Regions from separate parts of the Methylophilus sp. DMC14 genome, predicted to be linked through region 1. Evidence: predicted binding sites of a transcription regulator. Region 1 holds the regulator's gene; each other region holds the start of a gene.
The links. The regulator sigma-54, encoded in region 1, starts transcription at its own class of promoters, with help from an activator protein. The targets are predictions, from matches to a motif close to TGGCACNNTTCCTGCT.
Positions count from the first base shown of each region.

Region 2: nirB (nitrite reductase large subunit NirB) is a predicted target of sigma-54. The motif match lies at 1,046-1,061, and genes of this name have one in related genera.
Region 3: glnA (type I glutamate--ammonia ligase) is a predicted target of sigma-54. The motif match lies at 3,537-3,552, and genes of this name have one in related genera.
Region 4: msuE (FMN reductase) is a predicted target of sigma-54. The motif match lies at 4,056-4,071, and genes of this name have one in related genera.

Region 1 is NZ_JBQUZA010000002.1:460,137-467,906, forward strand. It holds gene ACT53C_RS06500 (KpsF/GutQ family sugar-phosphate isomerase) at 76-1,077, shown strand; gene lptC (LPS export ABC transporter periplasmic protein LptC) at 1,103-1,726, shown strand; gene lptA (lipopolysaccharide transport periplasmic protein LptA) at 1,785-2,399, shown strand; gene lptB (LPS export ABC transporter ATP-binding protein) at 2,408-3,151, shown strand; gene ACT53C_RS06520 (RNA polymerase factor sigma-54) at 3,158-4,702, shown strand; gene tyrS (tyrosine--tRNA ligase) at 4,748-5,986, opposite strand; gene ACT53C_RS06530 (anhydro-N-acetylmuramic acid kinase) at 6,111-7,238, shown strand; gene gltA (citrate synthase) at 7,423-7,770, shown strand, end outside.
Region 2 is NZ_JBQUZA010000008.1:82,148-89,917, reverse strand. It holds gene ACT53C_RS13870 (nitrate reductase) at 1-860, shown strand, start outside; gene nirB (nitrite reductase large subunit NirB) at 1,342-3,918, shown strand; gene nirD (nitrite reductase small subunit NirD) at 3,934-4,296, shown strand; gene ACT53C_RS13855 (type IV pili methyl-accepting chemotaxis transducer N-terminal domain-containing protein) at 4,331-4,981, shown strand; gene ACT53C_RS13850 (hypothetical protein) at 5,104-5,349, opposite strand; fluoride riboswitch at 5,545-5,629, shown strand; gene ACT53C_RS13845 (hypothetical protein) at 5,620-5,901, opposite strand; gene ACT53C_RS13840 (LysR family transcriptional regulator) at 5,925-6,833, shown strand; gene ACT53C_RS13835 (methyl-accepting chemotaxis protein) at 7,098-7,770, shown strand, end outside.
Region 3 is NZ_JBQUZA010000001.1:817,276-825,045, forward strand. It holds gene ntrC (nitrogen regulation protein NR(I)) at 1-106, opposite strand, end outside; gene glnL (nitrogen regulation protein NR(II)) at 123-1,226, opposite strand; gene ACT53C_RS04005 (DUF4124 domain-containing protein) at 1,336-1,827, opposite strand; gene glnA (type I glutamate--ammonia ligase) at 1,955-3,364, opposite strand; gene ACT53C_RS04015 (rhodanese-like domain-containing protein) at 3,731-4,180, shown strand; gene aroE (shikimate dehydrogenase) at 4,192-5,010, shown strand; gene mtgA (monofunctional biosynthetic peptidoglycan transglycosylase) at 5,025-5,711, shown strand; gene ACT53C_RS04030 (Lrp/AsnC family transcriptional regulator) at 5,956-6,234, opposite strand; gene ACT53C_RS04035 (flavin-containing monooxygenase) at 6,286-7,770, opposite strand, start outside.
Region 4 is NZ_JBQUZA010000001.1:857,165-864,934, forward strand. It holds gene ACT53C_RS04160 (TonB-dependent siderophore receptor) at 1-2,369, shown strand, start outside; gene ACT53C_RS04165 (SfnB family sulfur acquisition oxidoreductase) at 2,487-3,719, opposite strand; gene msuE (FMN reductase) at 4,106-4,717, shown strand; gene sfnG (dimethylsulfone monooxygenase SfnG) at 4,745-5,833, shown strand; gene ACT53C_RS04180 (AMP-binding protein) at 5,856-7,010, shown strand; gene ACT53C_RS04185 (ABC transporter ATP-binding protein) at 7,007-7,770, shown strand, end outside.

The DNA.
Region 1 (7,770 bases):
CTGAGAATAAAAAAACCGTAAAAAAAGGGTGTTTTACTTTATTGTCAGGCAACTCGCTTGTTATACTTACCCGCCATGATGACAGCAAATTCCGGCATCCATCTTGTTAAAACACCCGATATCGTGTCGCGCGCACGAGGGGTGTTGTTGCACGAAGCCGATGAAATCAGGCATCTGGCAGACCGCATTGGCTCGGCTTTTGAGGCTGCCGTGCATATGATTCTGGCCTGCAAGGGCCGGGTGGTGGTCACGGGCATGGGCAAATCCGGCCATATCGGCGGCAAAATTGCGGCCACCTTGGCCAGTACCGGCACACCGGCGTTTTTCATGCACCCGGCCGAGGCCAGCCACGGCGACTTGGGCATGATTACGGCAGAAGATGTGGTGATCGCGCTGTCCAACTCTGGCGAGAGTGATGAAATTATTAATATTTTGCCGGCGATCCGCCGCATCGGTGCTCGGGTGTTGAGCATCACGGGCAGCGAAGACTCCACCTTGTCACGTGAGTCGGAAGTGCATTTGAGTGCTGCCGTGAGCCATGAGGCTTGCCCACTCGGCTTGGCTCCCACAGCCAGCACGACAGCGGCCTTGGCCCTTGGCGATGCTTTAGCACTCTGCGTGCTCGATTTGCGTGAGTTCACTGCCGAAGACTTCGCCCGTTCGCACCCCGGTGGCAGCTTGGGCAGACGGCTACTGGTGCGCATCAAGGATGTCATGCGCACCGGCGCGGCCGTGCCCCAAATCGATCAACACGCCTCCATTCAGGAAGCCATCACGCAAATTTCACTCAAGGGCATGGGCTTCACGGCTATTGTGGACCACGCGCAACGCCCAATAGGCATTTTTACCGATGGCGATTTGCGCCGCTTGTTTATGCAGGGCAAGAACAATCCACAGGCATCCATTGATACCGTGATGAACAAACAGCCGTATTTGCTGGAGACGAATCAGATGGCGGTTGAAGCAGTTAACATGATGGAGCAGCACAAAATAAATGGCTTTTTGGCAGTAGATGCCCAAGGGCAGTTGGTAGGGGCATTCAATATGCATGACTTATTGAAAGCCAAAGTCGTTTAGCTTAAACAGGCATTAGAATTCAGGCATGCTTAAACACCCCATTTTGTTGCCGATTGCGTTAATGCTGTTGCTGGCGCTGCTGACATTCTGGATTAACCAGAATGTACAAGAGCAAGCACTCAAAATGAACATACTTAATCGCCAAGCGCCGGACTACATGTTGTACAACTTTGTGAGTACCCGCACGGATGCGTCCGGTAATACCAAATATGTGCTGGCGGCCGCAAAAATGCGCCACTTTCCTGCCAATGACTATACAGAATTGCAGCGGCCACGCTTTACCCAGTTTGGCCTGAACAAGCCTTACACGCAAATTTATGGTCAGCAAGGACGTGTTTCCGCCAATGGTAAACTGGTGGAGTTTAGCAAACAGGTCAAGGTGATCCGCCAAGCCTCTGCCACCAAGCCAGAAACACAAATGCAAACCGAGCGGCTTTGGCTGGAGCCGGACACCGAGGTGGCACACACAGACCAGCCGGTGGTCATCCGCCAAAAACCGGCGACAGTGATTACAGGCACGGGCATGCGTTTTGATAACCGGGCTGATACCATGCAATTGTTTAACCGGGTGCATGTGCATTATGAGCGTCCACCCGTCGCCAGCAATTTGGCAAGCCCGGCCCAGGCGTCAAACACAGAACGCCAATGACCGTTGATTATGGAGAAATGAGTTGAACACGCACAAGCCCTTATTTTTAGCGATCTGCATGAGCGTATGGGCGCTATTGTCCATGCCGCTGAGTGTGCTGGCCGAAGAATCTGACCGAGATCAACCGATAGAGCTTGAAGCGGATACCGTGACCGTGAACGATGCTAAAAAAATCAGTATCTACACGGGCAACGTGATTCTTAATCAGGGCACTTTGCAAATCAAGGCGGACAAAATGATCGTACGCGAGGATCAGGACGGCTTTCAACATAGCACCTGTACCGGCAACCCCACCACGTTCAAACAAAAACGTACCGGTAAAGACGAGTGGATGCAAGGCAGTGGTCAACGTATCGAATACAACGCCCGCATGGATAAAGTGCAACTGTATACCAATGCCTGGGTTAAACGTGGTGAAGACATCGTGACCGGGGACTACATCAGCTACGACGCCAACGCCGAGTATGCCGAGGTGATTGGCGGCACCAAAGCCAACCCGAACGGAACGGCTGGCAGCCGCGTCAAGGCCACCATACAGCCTAAAAATAAAACCACACCGCCTGTCATTGACAACAAGCCAACCTCTCAACAGGGATTACGGATGAATCGCTCCTTGCAACTCAAGGTCGAACCTGCCCCTGCCGAAAACACTGGTGAGCAAGGCAAAGAGTAAGCTTAAAGATGGAAACCATGGCAGCAGATCAGAACCATTTGCAGGTTAACCGCCTGAAAAAAACCTATCAGGGCCGTACCGTCGTCAAAAACACGACGCTTGAGTTACGCAGTGGCGAAGTGATCGGCTTGCTGGGTCCCAACGGGGCAGGCAAAACCACCAGCTTTTACATGATTGTAGGGTTGGTTGCGCTGGATGAAGGCAACATTACGCTGAATGGCGCCGACGTGAGCCGCGCGCCCATGCATGAGCGCGCGCGCATGGGCCTGGCTTATCTGCCCCAAGAAGCATCCATTTTCCGCAAGCTCAGCGTAACCGACAACATCCTCGCCATTCTTGAAACCCGTCCCTATACGGAAGAGCAGCGTGAGGCAAGGCTTGAGTCCTTGCTGGATCAATTGCATATCCAGCACATCCGCAACAGTCAGGCCGTCAGCTTGTCTGGTGGCGAACGTCGACGCGTTGAAATTGCGCGCTGCCTGGCCACTGACCCTAAATTTATTTTGCTGGATGAACCGTTCGCCGGGATTGATCCGATTGCCGTGATCGAAATCCAGAAAATCATCCGCTACCTGAGCAGTCAGAATATTGGTATTTTAATCACCGACCACAATGTGCGCGAAACGCTGGACATCTGTGACCGCGCTTATATTGTCAATGAAGGCGCTGTGTTTGCAGCAGGCACGCCCGATGAAATCATTCAGAACGAAGGTGTGCGTGAAGTGTATCTGGGCAAGAATTTTAGGCTGTAATCCGTCATGAAACAGAACCTGCAATTACGTATTTCGCAAAATCTGGCGCTGACGCCGCAGCTGCAGCAATCGATCCGTTTGCTGCAACTTTCCACGCTGGAACTGAACCAGGAACTAGAAACCATCCTGCAGGAAAACCCGTTACTGGAAATGTCAGACGGTGAAGAAGGCGAGTTTGAAGATAACACACCGCCTCCCCCCACTGTAGAAGCTGAGCCGACAGATGCCAGCTCGTTTGACATGGCAACGCAGCAAGAGATCACCGCACCGGCAGAAAGTCTGCGTGAAGACTTGCACGATGAGTTGGGCGGGAGCGAGAGCGACCTGCCCAATTTAAACGAGGAATTCACGCCGCCAGAGTTTGAAGATGATTATGAAGAGTTTGGCAGCACCAGCAACTGGGACGAAGCCGGACGCAATCATCAGGAAGACGAAGACAGTGACTTTTCCAGACAGGAAACCACCAGCATCAGTTTGCGCGAGCATCTGATTGACCAGATACAACTGGCACATTTGTCGCAACGTGACATGAGCCTGGTCAAACTGCTACTGGATAGCATCACTGATGATGGCTATCTGGAGCAAGATCTGCAGGAGATTGTGGAGCACTTGCCACTCGAACTTGAGGTCGAGCTGCTGGAACTGGAAACCGCCCTCAAGCTGATCCAGAATCTGGACCCTGTAGGCGTAGGTGCGCGCGATTTACGCGAGTGCCTGCTCTTGCAACTGACGCGTTTGCCGCAAGAAACGCCACACTTGCAAACCGCCATTGCCATTGCCAAAGACCACCTGGCGCTGCTTGCCAACAAAGACTTTGTCAAACTGCGCAAGGTGCTTGGTTGCGATGAAGCGGTACTCAAGGCGGCGCAGCACCTGATCCGCCAGCAAAACCCCAGACCCGGCAGCGAGTTTTCCAGCTTTAGTCACGATCACTTTATCCAGCACGATGTGGTGGTTAAAAAAATCAAGGGCATTTGGGTCGCCTCCTTAAATGATGGCGTGATCCCCAAACTGCGCATCAACCAGATGTATGCGGACATCCTCAAGCGCAACCGCGAGAGTTCAGGCCAATACCTGCAAAGCCAGATGCAGGAAGCCAAATGGATGATCAAGAATATCCAGCAGCGTTTCTCGACCATTTTGCGCGTGTCGCAAGCCATTGTAGACCGCCAACGCAACTTCTTTGAGCATGGTGAAATAGCCATGCGCCCACTGGTACTGCGTGAAATCGCCGAAGAACTCGACTTGCATGAAAGCACAGTTTCACGTGTCACCACGCATAAGTATATGCTCACACCGCGTGGCGTCTATGAACTCAAATACTTCTTTGGCAGCTCGGTAGCCACAGACGCAGGCGGCTCCTGCTCTGCCACCGCCATCCGAGCCTTGATCAAGCAAATGGTGGCCGAAGAAAACCCGAAAAAGCCTTTGTCGGACAACCAGATCACCGACACACTGGCACAACAAGGCATCGTCGTTGCCCGCCGTACCATAGCCAAATATCGCGAGTCCCTGAATATTCCGCCCGCGAACTTGCGCAAAACGCTCTAAACAAAAAAGGCCGCAGATGCGGCCTTTTTTGTTTCTCAGCTCCGATCACCTGATTGTGATCTTGGCAAATTTACGTTTACCCACCTGTGCGATCACTGTCACACCTTTAGTCAAAGGCAGATTCTTATCATCCACCTTGACGCTGTCGAGCTTGACGCCGCCTTGCTGCACTGCGCGCATGGCTTCACTGGTGCTTTCAACCAGGCCCGCCTGTTTTAACAATTGGCTAATGCCGATGCTGTCGCCTTCAATGGTCACTTCAACTTCGGGCACGTCATCCGGGATGCCGCCTTTGGCACGGGTCTGGAAGTCCTGCAAGGCTTTTTCAGCCGCGGCTTGACCATGGAAACGCGCCACAATTTCTTGGGCAAAGCCGACCTTGATATTGCGGGGGTTTGCGCCACTGGCGACTTGCGCCTTCCATTCGGCAATGGTTTCCAGCGTCGCAAAAGACAGCAAATCAATATAGCGCCACATCAGTTCATCTGAAATCGACATGATCTTGGCAAAAATAGTCTCTGGCGCCTCGCTAATGCCAATGTAGTTACCGAGTGATTTGGACATTTTATTGACGCCATCCAGCCCTTCCAGCAGCGGCATCATCAGCACACATTGCTGCGACTGGCCGGCCTGCTTTTGCAACTCACGCCCCATGAGCAGGTTAAACTTCTGGTCGGTACCACCGAGCTCAAGATCCGCTTGCAGGGCGACCGAATCATATCCTTGCAGTAACGGGTACAGAAACTCGTGAATCGCAATCGGTTGATTACCCTTGAAGCGTTTGGAGAAGTCATCCCGCTCCAGCATGCGGGCCACGGTATTGCTGGCAGCCAGCTTGATCATCCCCGCCGCACCGAGTTCACTTAACCAGTTGGAGTTAAAAACAATCTCGGTTTTGGTGGGATCCAGTATTTTGAAGACTTGTGCGGCATAGGTATCGGCGTTGGCCTTGACCTGCTCCACGGTTAAGGGTGGACGGGTGGCGCTTTTGCCCGTTGGGTCACCAATCATGCCGGTAAAGTCACCGATCAGGAATAAAATCTGATGGCCCAGGTCCTGCAACTGGCGCAATTTATTAATGAGGACGGTATGACCCAGGTGCAAGTCGGGCGCGGTAGGGTCAAAGCCTGCTTTCACACGTAACGGCTTGCCTGTTTTCAGTTTCTCGACCAGCTCCTGCTCGATCAGTAACTCATCTGCACCACGCTTGATAATGGCCAACGCCTTGGCAATTTCTGGGCTCAATGCTGGCACTTCAGATGAGGGTTGTTTGGTATCGGTCATGCGGGTATCCGTCAAATACAACGATGCGCACTGATGGCACCGTCTCAAATAAGTAAAACAGCTATTTTAACGTAATCCCATGCATTTCTGTAAGCGCGGCTGGAGCAGTGTTAAAATGACACCCATGCAAGTTTCTGCCGATCGCTCCCAGCCACGTTTGTTTATTGGACTGATGTCCGGTACCAGCCTGGACGGGGTGGATGCCGTGCTCACCTCGCAACGGGGCGAGCAACTGACACAAACGGCCACCTATTTTCTGCCCTACCCTGACGCGCTTAAACAGCGTCTACTGGCCTTGCACACGCCCGCCAATAACGAGTTACACGAGGCCGCAGTGGTTGCTAACCAGCTCGCAGAACTCTACGCGCAAGCCGTCAAGCAACTGCTTAAGCTCGCCGACATCCGTGCCGAGGCCGTGACAGCCATCGGTTGCCATGGCCAGACCATCCGGCACTGTCCGACACTGGCAGAGGGCATGGCATACACCATACAATTGGGCAACCATGCCCGCTTGGCAGAATTAACAGGGATCACGGTCATTGGCGACTTCAGAAGTCGCGATATTGCCGCTGGCGGCCAAGGTGCACCGTTAGTGCCGGCCTTTCACCAGGCGGTGTTTACGAGTGCAGACAGGCATCGCGTCATCATTAATATCGGCGGCATTGCCAACTTGAGTGATCTACCAGCACGCGGACAAGTCACAGGCTTTGACTCGGGACCCGGCAACCTGCTCATGGATGCCTGGACCCAGCAACACACAGGCCAACCCTATGATGCGGGCGGGCACTGGGCAGCTGGCGGGAAAACTTATCCAGACTTGCTCAATGCCATGTTGGCCGATCCTTATTTTGCACTGGCCGCACCTAAAAGTACGGGACGCGACCTGTTTAACGACACCTGGTTAATGCAACTGCTGCATCAGTACCCCGACAGTGCACAAAATGTGGCGCGTACTTTGCTTGAGTTAACAGCAGTGAGCATCACCGATGCGCTGACGCGATTCTGCCCAGGGGCTCAGGAAGTCTACGTCTGTGGGGGTGGTGCGCATAATCTGGCCTTGCTGAATAGACTGCAGGCGCTGTCTGGCCAGTCCATACAACTGACGGATCAATTGGGCGTTGGCGTGGACTGGGTGGAAGCGGTCGCCTTTGCCTGGCTGGCGCAACGCTGTGTAGATCATTTGCCGGGCAATTTGGCCGCAGTCACCGGCGCGGCGGGGCCTCGCATTCTGGGTGCCGTTTACCCCAACTAAGCCCCCGGCAACGACGCGTAGCAATGATTCCCAAAAGCAGTGCAAACGCACCAGTGACTTGATTACATCTGGTGCAGGCTTTTGATTGTTTTTTTAACTTTTCCGCGACAGTCACCGCACAAGCGGTGATAAAACAAAACGATTGCGTATAATTTAACCAACTTGATTAAAGACTGAGTACGTTATGGCTACCAAGGCGACCATTACATTTGACAACGATAGTAGCGCAATTGAGCTACCGGTACTAAAAGGCTCACTGGGCACGGATGTGATTGATATCCGCAGCCTGGGCAAACATGGTTATTTCACGTTTGATCCTGGCTTCATGTCTACCGCATCGTGTACGTCTGGCATTACCTTTATTGATGGTGAAAAAGGGTTGCTTTACTACCGTGGCTATCCGATTGAGCAACTGGCCGAGAACTGTGACTTCCTTGAGGTCTCGCACCTGTTGCTGCACGGCGAACTGCCGGATAACAATCAACGTGAGGAATTCGTGAGCACCATCAGCGAACACACCATGTTGCACGAC
Region 2 (7,770 bases), on a different contig from region 1:
CAGTGGTTTCCATGCATGCCGATGACATGCAACGTCGCCAGATCAGCGAGGGCGACATCGTTAAACTGAGTAACAAGCGCGGCGAGTTAATCATCAAGGTGCAGCAATCAGACGAAGTCAAACCGGCCGAGCTGTTTATCCCCATGCACTGGGGCAGCCAGTTTATGCACGGCTTGGGCGTGAATGTGTTGATGCCACCGGCTTTTGATAAAACCTCCAAGCAACCGGAACTCAAGCACACGGCGGTCAAGATCGAAAAGTTGAGCTTGCCCTGGCAAATGACGGTGATGCGCAGCTGCAACGACCTGCACTTGCTCGCCGACATCCGCGCGCTGTTGGTGGCCTTTGATTACGCCACCGTGGGACTGTATGGCCGTGGCAACGGCATGCTGATTCTGCGCGCGGCGCACCACGCTGCCCCAGATAGCCAACTGATCGCCCGGCTGGATCAGTTGCTTGGCATGGTAGAAGATGCGCCCATGCTACGGCTGGATGATGTCAAACGCGGCATCAGTAAACGCATTCTGGTCGAGCAAGGCCAAGTCAGCGCGGTGCGCCTGATTGGTGAAATGCTGGCCGCAGACTGGCTCAAGCAAGTCATGCTCGAAGGCCAGTTCACCGATGAATTGCGCAAATGGGCACTGGCGCCGCTGGCGGCGCCCCCCACTGGACAAAAATCACGCGGCAAGATCGTCTGTAACTGCCTGGATGTCTCAGAAAACGAGATTATCGAGACCTGTCAAATGGGAGCGGATTTACCGACGCTGCAAGCCAAGCTGAAATGTGGCACCAGTTGCGGCTCCTGCGTGCCGGAACTCAAGCGGCTGGTCAAACTGCATGGCAAAACCCATGCGGGATAAGGACATCACGCGCGCACCTGAATGCAGTTGATCGCCTGTCTGCACAGGATTGCGCCAAGGATGGTGCAATCCTGTGCACATGCCTCATTAGCGTGCACCAAACCAATGGCAGATGGATCGCACGGTGCCCGCAAGCTCAAACATACACGCAATATCGCAGATAAAACACATCAGGAACAATGACTTAGCATAAATCCTGATTCATCTGCGCCCCCATCCTGGCGGTTGGCATGCCAATTGCTTTTTTATCACAAAGTGGCGTTTTATCATGCCATTTTTAAATCAGAGATTTTCCATCGTCGGCAAATCTCATACTGGACAACGGCGTCCATAGCTTGTTTCGCAGGATTGCAATGTGCAATCGCGGCATAGGCTATGGACGCCGTTTTTGTTTTTAGGCTTTGAGTTTGGTAACGCAATGCACGCAACTGACATGAAAACATCGTGACACTGCCTGCTTGCATCTGATTAGGAATACAAGATGAATCAACACACACGCATCCTCGTCGTCGGCAACGGCATGGTGGGTCATTATTTTGTGCAAGCGCTGGTGAAACGCCACCCTGACCTGGCCGCGGCTAACCTGCAAGTCACCGTGCTGGGCGAAGAACCACGCCCGGCTTATGACCGCGTGCACCTCTCCAGTTTTTTCTCGGGCAGCACGGCGGAAGACCTGTCGCTGGTCGAGCCTGGGTTTTATGACCGGCCGGGCCTGACATTGCGCCTCAATGCACGCGTCAGCCAGATTGACCGCCACCAGCATACCGTTACACTGACAGACGACACGATCTTGGCCTACGACAAGCTGGTACTGGCGACAGGCTCTTATCCATTTGTCCCTGCTGTCACCGGGCGTGACCGTGAAAACTGTTTTGTCTACCGCACCATTGAAGATCTCGAAGCCATGACGGCAGCAGGCAAAACCGCCAAGAGCGGTGTCGTCGTTGGCGGTGGCCTACTGGGCCTGGAATGCGCCAAGGCATTGAAAGACATGGGCCTGGAAACCCATGTGGTTGAATTTGCGCCCCGTTTGATGGCGGTGCAAGTAGACGAAGCGGGCGGCAAAGTGCTGCGCAGCAAAATTGAGGAGCTGGGTGTACACGTGCACACCAGCCGCAATACCACGGCGATTGTCGATGGAGCGACTGCACGCCACCGCATGGTGTTTTTTGATGACACCTGGCTGGAAACCGACATGATCGTGTTCTCTGCCGGGATCCGTCCACGCGATGAACTGGCACGTGAATCCGGCCTGGCCATCGGCGCGCGTGGCGGTATCGCCATTGATGACTTTTCCCGCTCCAGTGACCACAATATTTACGCCATCGGCGAATGTGCCAGCTGGAACGACGAGATGTTCGGCCTGGTCGCCCCTGGCTATGACATGGCCCGTACTGCCTGCGCACACCTGCTGGGTGAAACATCGACCACTTTCCAGGGCGCAGATATGAGCACCAAGCTCAAACTGATGGGGGTGGACGTTGCCAGCGTGGGCGATGCCCATGGCAAAACCCATGGCTGCCGAAGCTACCAGTACACCGATGAGGTGCGCAATATATACAAAAAAATCGTCGTCAGCGAAGATGGCAAAAAACTGCTGGGCGCCGTGCTGATTGGCAATGCCGATGAATACGGCACGCTGCAACAGATGACCATCAACGAAATGCCGCTGCCGGAAAATCCTGAATTCCTGATTCTGCCAGCCAGTGATGGCAAGGAAAAACCTGGCCTGGGCGTGGATGCCCTGCCGGATACCGCGGTGCTGTGTTCTTGCAATAATGTCAGTAAGGGCGCGATTGGCGAAGCGGTGGCGGCTGGCAATTGCAGCATAGGCGCCATCAAGTCCTGCACCAAAGCCGGTACCGCCTGTGGTGGCTGCGTGCCGTTGGTGACGCAGGTGATGAAAGCACAGATGGTGAAACTGGGCATGACCGTCAACAATCACCTGTGCGAACACTTCCCCTACTCGCGCCAGGAGCTTTACCACCTGGTACGTGTGGGCCAGATCAAATCGTTTGATGAGTTACTGCATAAACACGGCCAGGGCCTGGGCTGCGATATCTGCAAACCCACCGCCGCCAGCATTCTGGCCTCATGCTGGAACGAATTTATCCTGAAAAAAGACCTGGCGTCCTTGCAGGATTCCAATGACTACTTCTTGGGCAACATCCAGAAAGACGGCAGCTACTCGGTGGTGCCACGCATGCCGGGCGGCGAAGTCACGCCTGATGGCCTGATCGCCATCGGCCAGATCGCGAAAAAATATGGCTTGTATACCAAGGTCACCGGCGGCGCACGCGTGGACATGTTTGGCGCCCGCGTGGAGCAATTACCCAATATCTGGGAAGAGTTGATTGCTGCCGGCTTTGAATCTGGTCATGCCTACGGCAAATCGTTACGTACCGTCAAAAGCTGTGTCGGCTCCACCTGGTGCCGGTATGGCGTGGATGACAGTGTCGGCCTGGCCGTGCAGCTGGAGAACCGTTACAAAGGCCTGCGCGCCCCACACAAAATCAAGTTTGGTGTCTCGGGCTGCACGCGTGAATGCGCCGAAGCGCAAGGCAAGGATGTGGGGTTGATTGCGACTGAAAATGGCTGGAACCTCTATGTGTGCGGCAATGGTGGCATGAAGCCACGCCATGCCGAGCTGCTTGCAAGCGACCTCAGCAAAGAAGACGCCATCCGCATGATAGACCGCTTCCTGATGTTCTATATCCGCACGGCTGACCGCCTGCAACGCACCAGCACCTGGCGTGATAACCTCGAAGGCGGCCTGGATTACCTCAAGCAAGTCGTGATTGAGGATTCGTTAGGGCTGGGCGCTGAACTGGAATCCCAAATGCAACACGTGGTAGACAACTATCAGGACGAGTGGAAAACCGCCGTTACTGACCCCGAAGTGCGCAAGCGCTTCCGCAGCTTCGTCAATAGTGTGGCAGGTGACGACAATATTGTCTTCGTCAATGAGCGCAACCAGATCCGCCCGGCCACGCCCGCAGAAAAACAGCAGACCGTACCTGCCGCCAAGGTCATCCCCATCCTGGCAGCAACAGAGTAATCAAGGAAACCGTCTATGAATCAGTTACAAGCAACAAACGCCCAGCCTGCCGAGGCAGGCGCATGGCACCCAGTGTGCGCACTCGAGGATATCTGGCCGAATATGGGGGTCTGTGCCCTGATTGAAGGCCAACAAATTGCCATTTTCCGCCTTAAAGACGACCAGCTCTACGCGCTGGATAATCACGACCCGCATAGCGAGGCCAATGTGCTATCCCGCGGCCTGGTCGGTGATTTGGGCGGCGAGCCTGTAGTCGCCTCACCGATTTACAAGCATCACTACCAGCTACGCACTGGCCTCTGTGTTGAGGACGCAACCGTGTGTCTGAATGTTTACCCGGTCGAAGTCAGGGATGGCAAGGTGTGGGTACAACGATAACCAGGGTGACTCAGAGGACAGAACCATGCACGCCATGAAAAAGACCGATAAACCCGGCCAGCACACCATCCTGAATAGTGACCGCATGGTGGCGCTGATCAACCTCTCTGGCCGCCAGCGCATGCTATCGCAACGCATTGCGCTCAATATCCTGTTGAGTGCACACCAGCCTGAAGCACTGGCCCAAGCCAAAGAGGCGTTGGCCTTGTTTAGCCAGACACATACACTTCTGGTCAAAGGCAACCATGAGTATCCCGGTGTTTATTTTGCCGCGCTGGAAAAAGTATTGTTTGGCCCGGAAGATAACGAGGCCAAAATCCGGCAATTTATTCAACATTGCCAACAGGCGATTAGCGCCTGCGAAAGTAATCAGGGTCTGCCTGCAGCCATGATCCCCTTGCTGGGCGAAGAGGCCAGCTTGATCGTGGCCGTCCTCAACCAGATTACGGTCACGTACGAAAATGAATCCAAACACTGCGAACTGCTCAGACGCAAAAAGCAGGAAAACCTGATGAGCAGCATCCAGAAGATCGCCAAAGAAGCCAAGATTGTTTCCTTTAACGCGCAGGTCATCGCCGCACGGTCTGGCGACGCCGGCAAGGAGTTTGCCGTGGTCGCCAGCGTCATGACCGACATCACCAATGAAATTGAACAACTGGTGGCTAAAGCGCTGGTGAGTGATTAACGCCCTAAAAACACCATCACCATCAGCCCGGATGGATGATGGTGATTTGTTTGCGGGCGAACGGCAGTGCCAGTCACTGTCGTCGCGCATTATGCGGGGATGACGCAATCATTCCCCATGGGTTAGCCGTGATGTTCATGGGCAGCAGCCACTTGATGCTGTGACTGCACATTATTTTCCATCACTTGCTCGATAAAGGGATTCTGGCCGAGGGTATAGTTTGAGGCGCTCTGTACACTGACTTGGCTAGATTCAAACTTGGTATGCAGCATATTTTCAACTGCGCTTAAATCTGTGGCGTTTGATTGATCGGCCGCAAAACCAGCCACTGAAAAAGACAAGAGAACAAGGGTAGATAACAATTTCATTTTATGACTCCTAGTGATAAACAACAGTACGTTGTGAGGTGCAATTTACGCGGAGTCTGGGAGCAAATGAAATTGTTTGTTTGAATGGATTTATTCAAACAAACAATGGAACCTTTGGCGTCTTACGGCGAGCTTACAAAGCCTTAAATAGGGAGTAGATTCCCTTGACGATAGATTGATGCCCATCTAATATCAAACCCCATAGGAGATGACATTCCTCCTTGGGAGTCGCGAGTAAATACTTCCTCAACCGCCCAGTGCTGATGATGTCTACACGAACCCGGGACGGGTGGTGTAGACACGACCATACGCCTTGTCCTGATATTGAAACCAAGCTTGGGACAAGTCTCTTGAAATTGACACCAGTTCACACACCACAGACCTTGTTGCGTCAACATTCGGTTCGGATTTCCTGTCCGCCGCAGCCCTATCCGCCTGTCTTGCCCAAGCCGGGGCCTGACCCTGCGCCGCCACCGGAATGATGAGATGCATGCCCCCACCATTCGTTTTGACCAAGGTGGAAAGATTGCCTGCCAGCGCCTCTGACCCCACACTCAGCCAAGGACCGATAAGCCATGAACTTACGTGATTTGAAGTATTTATTAGCCGTCTCTGAATATAAAAACTTTAGCAAGGCGGCTGAACATTGTGCGACCACGCAGCCCACGTTGAGCAATCAGATCAGAAAGCTGGAAAACTATCTGGAGGTGGAGATCTTTGAAAGAGGCACGCATTTTGTGCGGGTCACCCCTGTGGGAGAAAAGATTATTGAGGCCGCCACGCAGGTGATCGAGCATGCAAACCAGATTGTTCATATTGCACGCGAATTCAAGCAGCATGCCTCTACCAAGCTCACCTTTGGCAGTTTTCCGTCTCTTGGGCATGCCCTGCCACTGCAATACATCTTCCATCTAAAACAGCAGTTCAAGCCATTTAAAGTGCAACATGTGGAAGAAGATGTGGATGTGCTCATCAATTTATTGGTGAATCAGGAAATTGATTTTGCCTTGCTGCCATTGCCGGTCACGCATGCCAGTCTGACGGGCATCAAACTGCTGGATGACCCGTTGTACGTAGTCGTGCCCAGCCATCATGCCTATGCCTCATGCAAAAGCCTGCAACTCAGTGATTTAAACCAGCAACCCCTGCTTTTTCTGGTGGAGGATCAGTCGCATTACCGGCAAATTCTGGAGCATTTTGATGCCAATTTTGCCCGGCAGCATTTGCACAAAGATGATGATTTCAAGGCGGTGAGCTTTGAAGCGCTCAGGATGATGGTCAAACATGGTTTGGGGCTGGCCGTGATTCCTGGCACAGCCATCAACCATGAGGATCAGGATGTGCACTATATCCCCTTTGCCTTACCGGCGATTGGTCGTTCGATTGGCGTTTACTGGCATAAACATCATGCGAATCCGACCCTATTGCAAGCGATCTGTACCTATTTGCAAACCACGATGTCCGCCGAGAACACGCTGTTTTAACCCGGCATCCAGCCATTGCCATTGACGGATATTGGCATGCAGCCGCCTCATCCGGCCTTGAGGCCGCTATCGACATATGCCATCGCATGCAGATGGTCAGCATCCAGAATAAATTAACATAAATAAATATCCTCGATAATTATATTCATAAAAATCAATCATTTAAGGGTATGAATCGGTTTTTATTGGCACATATTCACCAACGCTTTAAAGGTTTAATAACAGACTCACAGCGTGTAACTATTACTAAAGAGGACATTTTTCATGCAAATTGCACGTCTCAAGCTGTCTACCTTGATAGTCAGCGTTTTGACGACTATCCTGCTGGCTGTTTGCCTGTTCGTGTTTTTGAATATGCAGGCCAATAAAACAGTGGCGATTAATGGGGAGCAATACAACAAGATCATAGACCAGAAGGATCTGGTCGCTGACGTATTACCCCCGCCGGAGTATTTGATCGAAACCTGGCAACTGATCCTGCAAAGTGTCGCCATGAATGCATCATCAGCGGCCCCCCTGCAGCAAAAAGTCAGCGTCCTTAGGGCCGAGTTTGAAAAACGCCATGCTTACTGGGAGAAGAAACTTAATAACCCCGAGATCAAGCATTTGATGGCTGAACAGCTGTATGCCTCAGGCCAGGCTTTTTTTGCAATATACGATCACAAATTTATCCCTGCGCTGAATGCGCAGGATAAAAAGCAGATTGAGTCTGCATTGCACGAGTTAAACGCTGCCTACGAGGCCCATCGAACAATTGTTGATCAGGTGGTCATCTACACAAACAAGACAGCGCAAACGCTGGAAGCTGAAACAGCGCAAGTCATTTCCAAGGGTGAGATCGCCAATTATGTGATGGTGTTACTGCTGATCGCGTTTGCCAGCGGCTTAGGCTATTTCATCGTCAGCACGGTTAAAAAACGTTTGGGGATGGATCCTG
Region 3 (7,770 bases), on a different contig from region 1:
CTGCTGGGGAGGAAAATGTTTTGAAATCAAAGTCGGTGCGCGCCAGGGCTTTTTCAAACACCCAGCGGATGGATTTGTCGTCGTCTAGGATCCAGATTGGCTTCATAGCTGTTTCTCGTGAATTATTGTACGGATGATTTTAATTGCGTACTTTCAATAGGTAGCAATATATGGAAGATGGTTTTACCCGGCTGCGAGTCACAATCGATCATGCCGTGGTGCTGGGTAATAAAGGTTTGTGCCAAGGCCAGGCCCAAGCCTGTGCCGCCTTCACGACCGGATACCAGTGGGTAGAAAATACGTTCTTTGATGCCGGCAGGGATGCCTGGGCCGTTATCAATAATCTCTAAATGAATCCCGACACGGTAACGTTTTCTGGCTAGCGTAATTTGGCGCTCAGCACGCGTGCGGAAAGTAATGCTCGCACCTTCGGTCTGGTGCTGCTGCATCGCTTGTGCCGCATTACGCGCAATATTGAGCACGGCTTGGATCAGTTTTTCGCGATCGCCAATGAGCTCCGGCAAGCTGGTATCGTAGTCGCGGATCACGCGGATATGGTTAGGCGATTCTGCCAGTAACAGACTGCGTACGCGCTCCAGCACTTCATGAATGTTGGTGGGCTCATATTTTGGCACGCGGTGTGGTGCCAGCAGTCTGTCCATGAGGCTATGTAGTCTGTCAGCCTCTTTGATAATCACCTGGGTATATTCTTTTAGGCTGGGTTGCGGCAACTCAAATTCAAGCAATTGTGCCGCACCACGCAAGCCGCCTAGCGGGTTGCGGATCTCATGCGCCAGATTCCTGAGTAATTCAGAGTTGGCTTGCTGCTGTATCAACATGCGCTCTTCACGCGCAATACGCAATTGCTGATCCATTTGCACAAATTCCAGAATCAGCATGTCTTCCGGCGTTTGGTTGAACGCGGCTGAAATAGGGGTGGCTGTGCAGGTCACGGCCGTTGTATGGCCGCGTTGGGTGGTCAGTGCAAACTCATGCTCACGATATGGGCTCTGTGTTTCTATGGCGTTAGTCACGGCCATTTGCAAAATTTCGCAATTCACAAACACGTCATGGATATGCGCCCCTTGAATCTGGTTGGCACTAAATGCAAACAGAATCTCGGCGCTGGAGTTTGCGTAAGTAACTTCTAGTTGGTTATTAAGCAAAATGACTGCCGTGGCAATATGCTCTAAACCACTAAAGCCGTTGGGAGATTTCTGTACCATGTCCTGAGCTTGTTAAAAAGAGTGAATCACGCCCTGTTTTAAAGCAAAACCCAAGCCAATTCTTACAAGAAACGTAAAAATGATTGAGCAAGCCCCCAAAATGGTGCATTTAAAGGTTGAGTTCTTTATTTAACAGCTCGATATTGCGCTCATGTGCCTGAATTTCGGCCTCAATCACTCGCAGTTTTTCTTCATACTTGGCGACATTCCTAAACGTTTTTCCATTGGCACCTCTATAGACTTCTGGCGTGTTCTGGGCTTCTTCATATAACAGGCGTGCATTCTCAAGTGCTTGTTTTTCTTGAGAAAGCTCGTTCATTAATAGCTCTCGCCGCTTTTGGTCGCGTTGATTTTGTGTCTGATTATCGACTTTGGGAAAATCGGCCGGAGAGGGTGTTTTTACATTGGCTTTTTTCTCCCTGGCAGGGGGTGGAGGCTCTGTGGTTCTGGGCCCACTAATAATGAGCTCTGCCTTGCTTTTGCCTTCGGGTTTGATATTGGTATAGGTGGTGACGCCGTTACTGTCGGTATATTTGTAAATATCTGCCCAGCTTTGGTTGCACATGAGCGCGAAGGTGCAAATGTAAAAAAGTCTTTTCATGGCAATAGTTTAGAGTAGATCGTTGAGGGTATCAACGTCTGCTCGCCTAAAAACGTTGACGGAACAGCGCGCACATAAAAAAACAGGGCAGCCCTGGGCTGCCCTGTTTTAGTGCGTGCTCTTGTGATTAGCAAGAGTAGTACAGGCCAAATTCCACTGGGTGTGGTGTTTGGCGCAGTTTAGTGACTTCTTCCATTTTCAATGCAATGTATGCATCAATCCAGTCGTCTGAGAAAACGCCGCCGCGTGTTAAGAACTCGCGGTCTTTATCCAGATACTCCAATGCTTGTTCCAGAGATGAACATACCGTTGGGATCAATGCATCTTCTTCTGGTGGCAGATGGTACAAGTCTTTAGTCGCTGGTTCACCTGGGTGAATCTTGTTCTGAACGCCATCCAGACCAGCCATCAACAGGGCTGAGAAAGCCAAGTATGGGTTAGCAATCGGGTCTGGGAAGCGCGCTTCAACACGGCGTGCTTTGTCTGAATGCACAAATGGAATACGAATCGCAGCAGAACGGTTTTTAGCTGAGTAAGCCAGTTTGACTGGTGCTTCGTAGTGTGGAACCAAGCGCTTGTATGAGTTGGTGCCTGGGTTGGTAATCGCATTCAGTGCACGTGCGTGCTTGATGATGCCGCCGATGTAGTACAGAGCGAAGTCGCTCAGGCCTGCATAGCCGTTACCTGCAAACAGGTTTTTGCCATCTTTCCATACTGACTGGTGTACGTGCATACCGGAGCCGTTGTCACCAAACATCGGTTTAGGCATAAATGTAGCAGTTTTACCGTAAGCGTGTGCAGTATTAGTCACTACGTATTTCAGGATTTGCGTCCAGTCAGCACGCTGTACCAAGGTCGCAAATTTAGTACCGATTTCACATTGACCCGCTGTTGCCACTTCGTGGTGGTGCACTTCAACAGGCACGCCCAATTCTTCCAAAGTCATGACCATGGCAGAGCGGATGTCATGCAATGAATCGACAGGAGGCACTGGGAAGTAGCCGCCTTTAACGCCTGGACGGTGGCCAGTGTTGCCGCCCTCGAATTTTTCACCTGAGGACCAAGCGGCCTCTTCGGAGTTGATTTTCACAAAGCTACCACCCATGGTGGCATCCCATTGTACGCTGTCAAAAATGAAGAACTCTGGCTCTGGACCAAAGTAAGCAGTGTCGCCCAGGCCGCTGGATTTCAGATAAGCTTCAGCGCGTTTTGCCAGGGAGCGTGGGTCACGGTCATAGCCTTTACCATCAGTAGGGTCTACTACGTCGCAGGTCAGAACCAAGGTCGGTTCGTCAAAAAATGGATCGATGAATGCGGTGCTTGCATCAGGCATCAATTGCATGTCAGAGGCTTGAATGCCTTTCCAGCCAGCAATGGAAGAACCATCAAAGGCGTGACCTTCGGTAAATTTATCTTCGTCGAAGGCAGACACTGGCACGGTCACGTGCTGCTCTTTACCTCTGGTGTCGGTAAAACGGAAATCAACAAATTTGATGTCGTTTTCCGCAACCAGTTTCATTACGTTTGCAACGGACATTACATTCTCCTCAGTGATCAAGATCTAAAATGATTCAACTTGCGCACGCAAAAAAGGGACATGTTGCGGATGTCCCGGAACGTGAGCAAATATAAAAACACAAACTAGCAAAACAAATAGATATGTGGAATTTTTGGTTTACGAATTCCATTGAATCTTAGGATGTAATAGTAGCAGGAAGCATGCCACCCAAAAACAGGCATTTTGCATGGATATGAGATATCTGACATAAAAAAGCAAAATCAATGGGCACTAATTAGGTGCACTGCAACAAATTGAGCACAAAAATGGTGCTAAATGTGTTTGCATGGCTTTCACAGGTATACTCGCGGTTTAACTAAGTGATTGAAAGAGTGAAGGTGTCATTTGGAGAGTGTTGAAAAAATCTTGCAACAAGCCGCTCAGCGCGCAGAACAAAATGGCTTGACTTACGCGGGAGCCGTCACGCCGCAGGAGGCGTACGCGCTGGTTAGTCAGGATCAGAACGTGGTATTGGTGGATGTGCGTTCACGTGCCGAGTTGGAGTTGGTTGGGCGCGTGCCAATGGCGGCCCATCTGGAATGGGCGTTTTATCCAGGCATGATTGCCAATCCTGAGTTTGCCGATCAGTTACAGGCGTTGGTTGATCCTGCGCGCACCGTCGTATTTATGTGCCGCACGGGTGGCCGCAGCCATAATGCTGCCTTGCTGGCGCAAAAACTCGGATATCCCAACGCCTACAATATGCTCGAAGGCTTTGAAGGCGAAGCGAATGAGGCCAAGCAAAGAACCCTGATCAATGGCTGGAAACATGCAGGCTTGCCCTGGTCCAACTAGGTGATCTTGCTATGTCGGTTGAAAAATACGCAGTCATTGGCCACCCGATTGCGCACAGCAAATCGCCGTTGATTCACCAGGCATTTGCGCAGCAATTTGGCAAGACGATTGTTTACGAAAAGGTGTTGGCACCTCTGGATGGCTTTGCGTCCACGGTGCAGCAATTGCAGCAACAAGGGTATGTGGGCGCAAATGTCACGGTACCATTCAAATTTGAAGCCTATGACTTAAGCCAGACTTTATCTGAACGCGCGCAGGCGGCCGGGGCAGTGAACACCCTCAGTTTTGGTCAAACGCAAATTCAGGGCGACAATACCGATGGCTGTGGGCTGGTCAATGACATTCTCAAACATCACCAGACGGCCCTGGCCGCAAAAAAAATCTTGTTGCTGGGCGCAGGCGGCGCTGCGCAAGGCGTGATGCTGCCGTTGATTGCACAAGGCCCGGCGCAATTGACCATTGCTAACCGCACACAGGACAAGGCGCAAGCCATGCTGGATAAGTTTGCGGACGCGGGGGGGCAATGTGGCGTCTTGCTGGCCGTGACCACGTTTGCAGCACTTACCGAGGCCTATGACGTGGTCATTAATGCCACTTCTGCGGGATTGTCTGAGACACCGTTACAGCTTTCATCGCATGTCTTTGGCACGCATACCCTGGCTTACGACATGATGTACGGCCGGGAGACGCCGTTTATGCAGCAGGCGCGTACCGCAGGCGCACAGGTGGCAGATGGCTTGGGTATGCTCATCGAGCAGGCGGCAGAAGCGTTTTTTATCTGGCATGGATTGCGTCCTGACACGGCCCCAGTGATTCAGACATTCCGCTAATCTTCATTTCTGTCATGAAACAAAGCATCAAGCTGTTTTTTGCCCTGTTTTTACTCTGGGTACTGTTGTATCAGGTCTGGATACTCAGCCATATTTTGTGGTGGGTAGATCACAACCCAGGCGCCACTGCCTTCATGCAGGCGCGGCTGGAAGTGATGCAAGAAAGCCATCCCGAAGCCACCATACAGCAGCAGTGGGTGCCTTACGCCAAGATCAGCAACCATTTAAAACGCGCAGTGATTGCGGCGGAAGATAGCAAATTCGTTGACCATGAAGGCTTTGACTGGGTCGGGATCGAAACCGCTTTTGAGAAAAACCTCAAGAAGGGCAAAATCGTCGCTGGCGGCTCCACCATTAGCCAGCAACTGGCCAAGAATTTGTTTTTATCCGGGCATCGCACGCCCTGGCGCAAAGCACAAGAAGCGGTGATTACCTTTATGCTGGAAAAGCTCATGACCAAGCGCAGGATTCTGGAAATCTACCTGAACGTGATTGAGTGGGGCGAGGGCGTGTTCGGGGCGCAAGCGGCGGCCAAGCATTACTTTCACGCTTCGGCCGCCAGTCTGGCACCCGCCCAAGCGGCGCGCTTGGCAGCCATGATTCCTAACCCGCGTTTTTATGATCTGCACCGCAGTACCCGCTATTTAAATCGCCACGCCGCTACCATTCAGGCGCGCATGCGATTGGTCAAAATACCCTGATTTTACGGGCCTGATTTAGGCATGAACGTGAAACATGCCTGCATACAATGTTTGCTATCAATGGATTTGATACATCATTTCCATCGGCGGTGTATGCAGATGCACCGTCAGGCAGGTTGCATGTTGACCTTAGCCTTTGACAGCGAGATGTTTTACAAGGGTGTGAGGTAACGGCCAGGTCACTGGCCGTATTTTTTTGAACGCATCCACGCTTGCCTCACCAAACTTGAGTTGGTGGCCGATATTAACTGGACCCGATATCAAACATGGCGTCCAGATCCTGTTTGCGGTATGTGCGCAGTGATAGCATGGTTTCGGTTCTCACAATGCCGCTGATGGCAGCCAGTTGATGGGTCACCAGTGCAGAGAGCGCCTCGGGCCCGGTGACTTGTATGACGGCCACCAGGTCATATTGACCACTCACTGAATAGACTTCTGTCACTTGCGCTAATGATGCCAGGGTTTCCGCCACCGTGGCCATTTGTTGGCGCTCAGCGTTCACCAGCATAATACACGTCATCATAAGACACTCCTTTTCAAGGCCTCCGCCTGTGAGCGGCGGAGGCTACGCCCTTCAAACGGTTTTGGTCTGTACCGGCATCTTCTGTGCAGCATGAGGCTGATGGCGTTGCAGCAGGGCCTTGTGCAAATACTGAAAATCCGCTGGATCAATCGGTAAAAACCACTGCTTGAAGCGGGTCGCGACGCCCAGCGGCAGGCGCATGTCCGATAACAACTCGTCAATATGATGTAGTGAGAACGGAATGATATTGGTGCCTTTGGAGTGTTTGCCTTCTGTACGCGCTTCCATCCATGCCAGACGTTCCTTGATTGTGCTGCGTTGTGCTTCTGCGGTCGGCAACTTCATCTTTCCACCAATCCAGTCGGCCAGCCAGTAAGCGCCTACTTCGGCATTGAGCTGGCTAAAGAATGAAGAGTTATAACCATTAAACGCCAGACCTGACATGCCAACCGGTGCCATCGACCGGTACAGCACAAAATTACCTTCTGCATCGGTCACATGTTTCATCACGTCATCGTTCAAAAAAGGCACACGCTGATGCCAGCCTGTCCCGCAAATCACAATGTCGGCAGGCAAACGGCGGCCATCAGTTAAATGTGCATAACGCACGCCATGCTCAATGCTAAATCCTGTGATGCTGTTTTGTTTTGCAACGTCAATATGACCCGCTTCCACGCTTTCAAAGAAACCTTCGGTGACCAGGCTGACGGTACTGCGCGCAATCGATTCTAGTGGCTGGTCAGGCTTGAGGCCCAGTTTTTCGAGGCGGCATTGGCGGTTGATGACCCACTGCACCTGATTCAACATGCTGTTACGGATTGGTTTGCCGATGCCGTGCAAAAAGCGCTCTATGCCTTTAAGGCGGATATATTTAAACAAGCCTTCGCCCATGCGCGTCAAAAACAGGTATTTGTAATTGAGCACATTCATGAGTCGTTTTGGCACTTTCCAGATCAAATGTCTGGCTACCACCGTGGTGCTCGCCGCTTGCTGGCAAACCGCTTGTGCCACATCGGTAGAAGATTTTCCGTAGCCGACAATCAGCACATGTTTGCCTTTGGCATCTGCAAGCTCCTTGAACTCGCTGGTGTGGCAAATACGGCCACCTGCGGCGGTAAATTCGGCTGCACCCGGATAGTCCGGGATCATGGGCTGCGAAAAAATTCCGTTACAGACAATTAAAAAATCAAAATGTCGCGTTTCCTCTGCTTTGCCTTCGGTCTTGACGGTGAGTTGCCAGCCTTGACCAACCGGTGTGGCCAATTTCACTTCGGTATTCAAGCTGATCAGGTGTGCAAAATTGAACTGCTTGGTATAGGCATCCAGATAGTGCTGCACCTGCTCGCCACTCGGCCACTCAGGGTAATGCTTGGGATAGGGGAAATCTGAAAAGGCATAGGTGGACTTCACATTTTGTGTGGTCAGGTTAGGGTAGCGTCTGGAGGCGCTCCACACCCCGCCGACATCCGCCTCCTTCTCAAACACCGTGACCTGGTGACCAAATGCAGTCAGCACTTTTGCTGTACTCAAACCGGC
Region 4 (7,770 bases), on a different contig from region 1:
CACTGATGATCAGCAGCCTCACACCCATACCGGTATTGCATGCTGCTGAAAAAGAGGCGGTGGCACAGGAATACCAGATTCCTGCCGGACCATTGAGTCAGGTATTAAGCCGATTTGCCGCTGAAGCCGGCATTCTGCTGTCAGCCAATGCTGCGCTGGCAGATGGTAAAACTAGCACAGGGTTGCATGGCAAGTTTACTGTGCAGCAGGCGCTGGACACCTTACTCAAAGGCTCGGGTCTGGAAGTTGAGCATCGCGGGGATCACCGTTATGCCATTCTCCCGCAGTCGGCCAAGGCGAGTACTTTGCCCGAGGTGCAAGTGACAGCCGCGGCCAATAAGGAAACGGCCTGGAGCCCAATTAAAGGCTATATTGCCGAGCAATCAGCCACGGGGACCAAAACCGATACGTCGGTGATGGAAACGCCGCAGTCGGTCTCGGTGGTGACGAAAGATTTTATTCAGGCCATTGGCGCACAAAGCCTGCGTGAAGGCATGGCCTATACACCGGGTGTGAATGTGGCGCCTTACGGCCCGGATTCCCGCTATGACTGGATTGCCTTGCGTGGCATTGATGCGTATTCACCCGGTTTTTATCAAGATAGCTTGCCGTGGCGCAATGCCGGCACGTTTGCGACCGGCAGAATCGAAAATTATGGCATAGAGCGCCTTGAAATCCTGCGCGGGCCGGCCTCGGTGCTGTATGGGCAAAGTACCGCAGGCGGCTTGATCAATGTGGTCAGCAAACGTCCCACCGCGACTCCGCTCAAAGAAATCCAGATGCAACTGGGGAATTATTCGCGTGAGCAGCTCGCCGGTGATTTTTCGGGGCCGCTTAATGAAGACGGCACCGTGTTGTACCGCATTACCGGCTTAGTGCGCGACGCCGACTTGCCGCGTCAAGGCATGAAGGATGACCGGGTGTTTATTGCGCCGTCAATTACCTTTCTGCCTTCAGATAAAACCAGTTTGACCGTCTTGTCGCAGTATATGAACTCGGATGGCGGAATCTTTGCCGGGGCCTTGCCAGAACAGGGTACGCTGCTGCGCACGCCATCGGGAGAAAAGTTGCCTTACAAGACCTTTGTCGGCGATAGAAAATTTAACCGCTTTGAGCAGAAGCAATGGTATGTCGGCTATCTGTTTGAGCATAGCTTCAATGACCAGTGGACCTTTAGGCAGAATGCTCGCTACAGCGAGGTAGATTTGTCGTATTGGCAGGTGTTTGGACTGGGTTATAACCAGGTTAATCCTGCAGCTCCAGCTGACCCAGACAATTATCGCTATATCAGCCGCCAGATGAACGGTAGCCCTGACCACATCAAAGCCTTCACCATCGACAATCAGCTGCAATGGCGGGTTCAGGTGGGGGATTGGCAGCATACCTTGCTGGCGGGCCTGGATTACCAAAAGGTCAGGGACCGCAATCAATTCTATTCTGGCAGTGCCCCAGACCTGGATTTGTTGGCCCCGGAGACTGCACAGAATATCCCTGTGGGCAGTCCTGATACGGATAGCAAGATCAAACTGGCGCAAACCGGTTTTTATCTGCAAGACCAGATCAAATGGGGCTCGCATTGGATTGCGACCTTGGGTGGCCGCTACGACGATGCCACCACTGAGAATGCAGAGCGTATTGCAGGCACGGATGATCGCTACAATGATCATAAGTTTACTAGCCGCGCTGGCTTGCTCTATTTGGCAGACAATGGCCTCGCGCCTTATTTCAGCTATTCAGAATCTTTTATCCCCACCACGACGATCAACCCGCAAACAGGCAAAGGCTTTAAACCCGAAACCGGCAAGCAGTATGAGTTCGGTGTGCGCTACCAGCCGCCGGGCAGCAAAAACAGGTACAGTGCGGCATGGTTTGAGTTGGAACGTAACAATATTATTAGTTACGACCCCAACTTTAGCCCCCGGCAAACTGGGCAGATGCAGGTGCGTGGACTGGAGCTCGAAATACAAACACAGCCGATTGAACATATGAACCTGATTACGGCCTATACGTATACGCCCAAGGTTGAAATCACCGCCAGCAGCAACCCGCAACAGATAGGCACGCCTTTACTGGCCACGCCGGAAAACTCGCTCGCCGTGTGGAGTGATTACCGCTTTAATAATGGGTTAAAAGTGGGCTTGGGTGCACGCTATAACGGCTCTACCCGTGGCAATTTTGATTCTGCATCCGAGCGGATTCCATCATATACCTTATGGGATGCCTTGGTCGGGTATGATCTTCAGCACTGGACGCTGGCATTCAATGCGCGCAACCTCACCAACAAAGAATATATCGCCAATTGCGCTTCTGGCAGTTGCTACTATGGCGAGCCACGGCGTGCCATGCTGACAGCGACCTATCGCTGGTAAGCGGTGTGTACTACGAGGCATAGTCTTTTATAAGCCGTTTGCGCAGACTGTGCTAAGCCTCAAAACAAACAGCCCGATCGTTTATCGGGCTGTTTGTTTTTGAATATCCGTTCTGGATTAAATCCAAGGATGGCGCGGTGGATTCACCTTGTTCAAGCTGTAATTGCCGACGGCATGGTATTTCCAGCGTACCGGATCGTGCAGGGTATGGGTACGTGCATTGCGCCAATGGCGGTCGAGGTTATATTCGCCCAAGGTAGAACGGGTCCCGGCCAGTTCAAACAGTTTGCTGCCCGCCAACAAGGCGGTTTCGGTACTCAGCACTTTGGCTTCAGCCACTGCAATTGAGGCTTCGGCCACAGTGTCTTCATTTGGGTTACGCTGCGCTTCGTCTATGTATTCACCCGCGCGTGCCAGTAAAGCCTCGGTGGCGTGCAGGCGAATCTGCAAGTCACCGATGTCTTTGATGGTATGTGGATCTTCGTAGCCGTGTTCGAGGTCGGTATCTATCCATGGCCGGGTGTAGTTGCGTACAAAGTGCAGGGTGTCTTTAAACGCCGCGCGGGCGATGCCGGTATCCACCGCTGCCTGGATAATCTGCGCAATCGGCCCCATGGTGGTCGGCCGGTCAAAGGCCAGATGGTGCGGCAACACATATTCGCTGGGCACAAAAATATTTTCCAGGATGGTCGTGCCGCTGGCGGTGGTGCGTTGGCCAAAGCTGGACCAGTCATCAATAATGGTCAGGCCCTCGGCACCAGCGGGGACAAACGCCACCACGGTGTTGTCGTGCTCATCCTTGGCCACCACTGGCACCCAGTCCGCCAGCAAGGCGCCAGACGAATAGAATTTTTTGCCGTTTAAAAAGTAGCCGCTATTGGTGGGCGTGAGCTTGGTTTTCACGTCATTGACGCTCTTGGTGCCAATTTCGGAGAACGCATTGCCAAAGCGCACCCCTTGCAGCACCAACTCAAAAAAGTATTTCTTCTGAAAGTCTGAGCCATCCAGGCGCAAGCCTTCCACCATATATAAGTGATTCTGCGGAATCTGGCCGACACTTGGGTCGGCTTCGGCCACGGTGGCAATCACCTCTGCCAGGGTTTTGTTGGAAACAAAGGCGCCGCCATATTCTTTGGGCACGGTAATGCCCCACAAGCCACTGCTAGAAAACAAGTCGAGTTCTTGTCGTGGCAGACGGCGTTCCTGGTCGCGCAGGGAGGCTTCTTTAGCGATTTCGCTGGCCACCTGTTTGGCGACGGTCAAGGCTTCTGCGTCACTTTTAATCACATGCGCGGGTTGCCGCGGCAGGTTTACAGGCAAATGCGCAATTTTATTTGCTTGTGCAGTCATAGTCAGTCCTTATTCAAAAAGAGATCAATAAAGGCATGGCGAGCAGGCACCATGCGTCTGCAGTCACTGTTGCATTTAGTGTGCCAATCAATAAAGCATTGAATTTAAAAGAAAATGTAAAAATCCATCTCTGCTGCCGCCTCTATAGAAACAGTTTGCTGCTGAATGACTGCTTTAAAAGCAGCAGCCACTGGAGGGTGGGGTGGGAGCGAACTGCAGCGTGATCGCGCAAAACTGCTGATTTAGCAGCAGTTGATCAGCAACTAGCGCTGGAATCCAACACCTATTAAAAGAGATTTTTTACATAAGTAATTGAAATATAAACATATTATGCTCTGGCATGGATGGTGCTAATACTCTAGCAAGCGAGTCGTTTGCGAGTTTTCGTGCAAACGACATTAGTCACCGATATTTCAGGAGTCATGATGAGCCGTCCTTTAAAAGTCACTGCCGTCTCCGGCAGCTATAAATTACCTTCTAGAACCGCTGCGCTGGTGCAGGCGATCACGCAAAAGTTGGGGCAGCAAATCCCGATTGATCTGCACGTGGTGGAGTTAAGCGAAATCGCCGGCAGCCTGGTCGCTTCCTACGATCCCAAAGCTTTGCCAATCAACGTACAGCAAGATATCCAGGCGATTGAAACCGCCGATTTACTGGTGGTGGCTACGCCTGTGTATCGCGCCTCTTATGGAGGGTTGTTCAAGCATTTGTTTGATCTGGTCAATCTCGAAGCATTGATTGATGTGCCCGTGCTGCTGGCAGCAACCGGCGGCACTGAGCGTCATGCCTTGATCATTGATCATGAGCTGCGCCCATTATTCAGCTTCTTCCAGGCAGTCACGTTGCCGATCGGTGTATATGCCGTTGAAGCGGATTTTGAAAATTATCAAATCAAGAGTGAGGCGGTGAAAGCGCGCATTGATCTAGCGGTAGAGCGTGCCCTGCCTTTGCTCAAACATCGCGAGCTTTTGAGCCAGGAAAAGTTATTAGCCATTTAAATTCAGTGATTTTTGGAGAGATTAAAGATGAGTACAGAAAACATTAAATTTGCCTATTGGGTGCCTAACGTCAGTGGTGGCCTGGTGGTCAGTAACATTGAGCAGCGCACCAGTTGGGATATCGATTACAACCGCAAGCTGGCACAAATTGCCGAAAAAGCCGGATTTGAATATGCATTGAGCCAAATCCGTTTTACAGCGGGGTATGGGGCCGAGTTTCAGCATGAGTCGGTATCTTTTTCGCATGCCTTGCTGGCGGCGACCACCAAACTCAAAGTGATTGCCGCCATTTTGCCTGGCCCCTGGAATCCTGTGTTGGCCGCCAAACAATTGGCGACGATTGATATTCTCACCCAGGGACGGATTGCGGTGAATATTGTCTCCGGCTGGTTCCGCGGGGAGTTTACGGCGATTGGCGAGCATTGGCTGGATCATGACGAGCGCTACCGCCGTTCGCGCGAATTCATTGATGCGCTCAAAGGGATCTGGACCCAGGATAACTTTACTTACAGAGGCGATTTTTACCGCTTTAGTAACTACTCACTCAAACCTAAACCTTTGCAGCAGCCACATCCAGAAATTTTCCAGGGCGGCAGTTCACGTGCTGCGCGCGATAATGCGGCCGCGGTCTCAGACTGGTACTTCACCAACGGTAACACCGTGGAAGGGATCAAGGCCCAAGTGGACGATATTCGCGCCAAGGCCGCGGCCAATAAGCATCACGTCAAGATTGGCGTTAATGCTTTTGTGATTGCCCGCGATACCGAAGAAGAAGCAAAAGCGGTATTGAAGGAAATTATTGATAAAGCCAACCCTGAAGCGGTGAATGCCTTTGGCCATGAAGTGAAAAATGCGGGCGCTGCCAGCCCAGAACGTGAAGGTAACTGGGCGAAGTCGAGCTTTGAAGACCTGGTGCAGTATAACGATGGCTTTAAAACCAATTTGATAGGCACACCCCAGCAAATTGCCGAGCGTATTGTCGCTTTGAAGGCCGTTGGGGTTGATCTGGTATTGGCGGGCTTTTTGCACTTTCAGGAAGAGGTCGCTTATTTTGGTGAAAAAGTGCTGCCATTGGTGCGTGAGCTGGAAGCTAAAACCTTGGCCAAAGCGGCTTAACTGAAACGGCAGGGAACAGGCAATGGCAGAGACTTTACCCCACTTGCTGACGTTGCAAGCCGTGGAGCGGCCGCATCGTGTTGCAATCAGGCATAAACAGCTGGGCCTCTGGCAGCAGGCCTCTTGGCTCGCGGTGCAAGAGGACGTCACAAAGGCCGCGCAGTATTTGCAGCAACAAGGTTTTCGCCAGGGCGACACTTTATTTTTGTTGAGTGATCCGCGGCCCGAGGCCTTGTTGTTGTCACTGGCTGCCCATTGGCTGGGCGGCGTGGCGGCGCCGCTGGACCCGGCTTTTGCGCAACCGCAGTTACTGGATTTATTGCATACCTTGCGGCCGCAATTTGTGTTTGCCGAAGCACAGGCACAGGTGGATCAAGTATTGGCTGCCAAGCCGGATAGCGCCGTGGTGATTTATGCCGATGCGCGCGGCTTGGCCGGATATCAACATCCTGCGCTCGTTAGCTATGCACAGGTGGTGGCGACGCCAGAAATTCAAGTCATTACACCTGCGGTAACAGCCGATGAAATTGCCTTCCGCTTTTACCGTTTGAGTACCGACTATGCGCTGGAATACAGTGAGGTGAGCCATGCCGAACTACTCAGAAATGGCCGTCAACTGGTCACTCAGGAGGCACTGACAGCACATGAAGAGGCCTTGGCCGCTCGCGCATTTGCTGCCAGCGGACATGCCAAATACCTGCTTTCGCCGTGGCTATTGGCGGGCTTTACCCTCAATTTTCCAGAGAATCTGGCGACACGTGACACCGACAGGCGTGAGCTGGGCCCTACGCTGGTGGCAGGCACGGCGACGACTTACCAGCGCCTGTATGCCCTCACCCAATCCCGCTGGCCCTTGCCTGGCAGCTGGCAGCATCGGGTTGTGGCCTGGGCCTTGCGTGTAGCCAAAACCCGGCTGCCGCTGATCGCTGCCTTTGCGCGCTGGCTGGTCATCTTGCCCTTGCAGGATGTGCTGGGTCTGCGGCGCACTCGTGTGCCCTTGCTGGTGGGCGAAGCCTTGTCACCCGAGGCGACACAGTTTTTTGCTGACATTGGCATCCACGTGCGGGCCTGGCCGGAAGCCACTGCCTGGCAAACCAGCCAGTTGCAAGTCATTCCGCATCAGTCACATGAGGCCCATGCCTTTTGGGGATTCTCCAAATGGAAGGCTGCGATATGAGTTCTACCCAAGCTGCACCTAAACCATTGCTGGCCTTAGACGGTATTTCGTTGTCTTTTAAGGGCGTGAAAGCCATCACCAATATCAGTTTTGCCGTGAATGAGGGCGAAATTTGTGCCTTGATTGGGCCGAATGGCGCGGGCAAAAGCTCATTACTCAATGTGATTAATGGCGTTTATAAACCCGATGAAGGCAGCATCCGCTACCAGGATGCGGTACGCAGTGCCATGCATCCGCAATGGGCCGCCAGACGCGGTGTGGCACGCACATTTCAGAATATTGCCCTGTTTAAAGGCATGTCGGTGCTCGACAACGTGCTGACCGGTACCAACCTCAAGGTCAAAAGCAGTTGGCTGGAGCAGGTATTTAATGTGGGCCGCGCGCCTGCGGATGCCTTGTCACAACGGCAGAAAGCAGAGCGTGTGATTGCCTTTCTCAAGTTGCAACCCTGGCGTAACAGCATTGTGGGCAGTTTGCCCTATGGCTTGCAAAAGCGCGTTGAGCTTGCCCGTGCACTGGCTGCCGAGCCTCAACTGCTGTTGCTGGATGAACCGATGGCGGGCATGAACGCCGATGAAAAGGCGGAGATGAGCCGGTTTATCCGTGAAACCAACCGCGAGTTTGGCACCACAATTGTGCTGATTGAGCATGATATCGGCGTGGTGATGACGCTGTCAGACCATGTGGTGGTGCTGGATTATGGCAAGAAGATCGGCGATGGCACGCCGGATGAAGTGCGCGTCAACCCGGAAGTGATTGC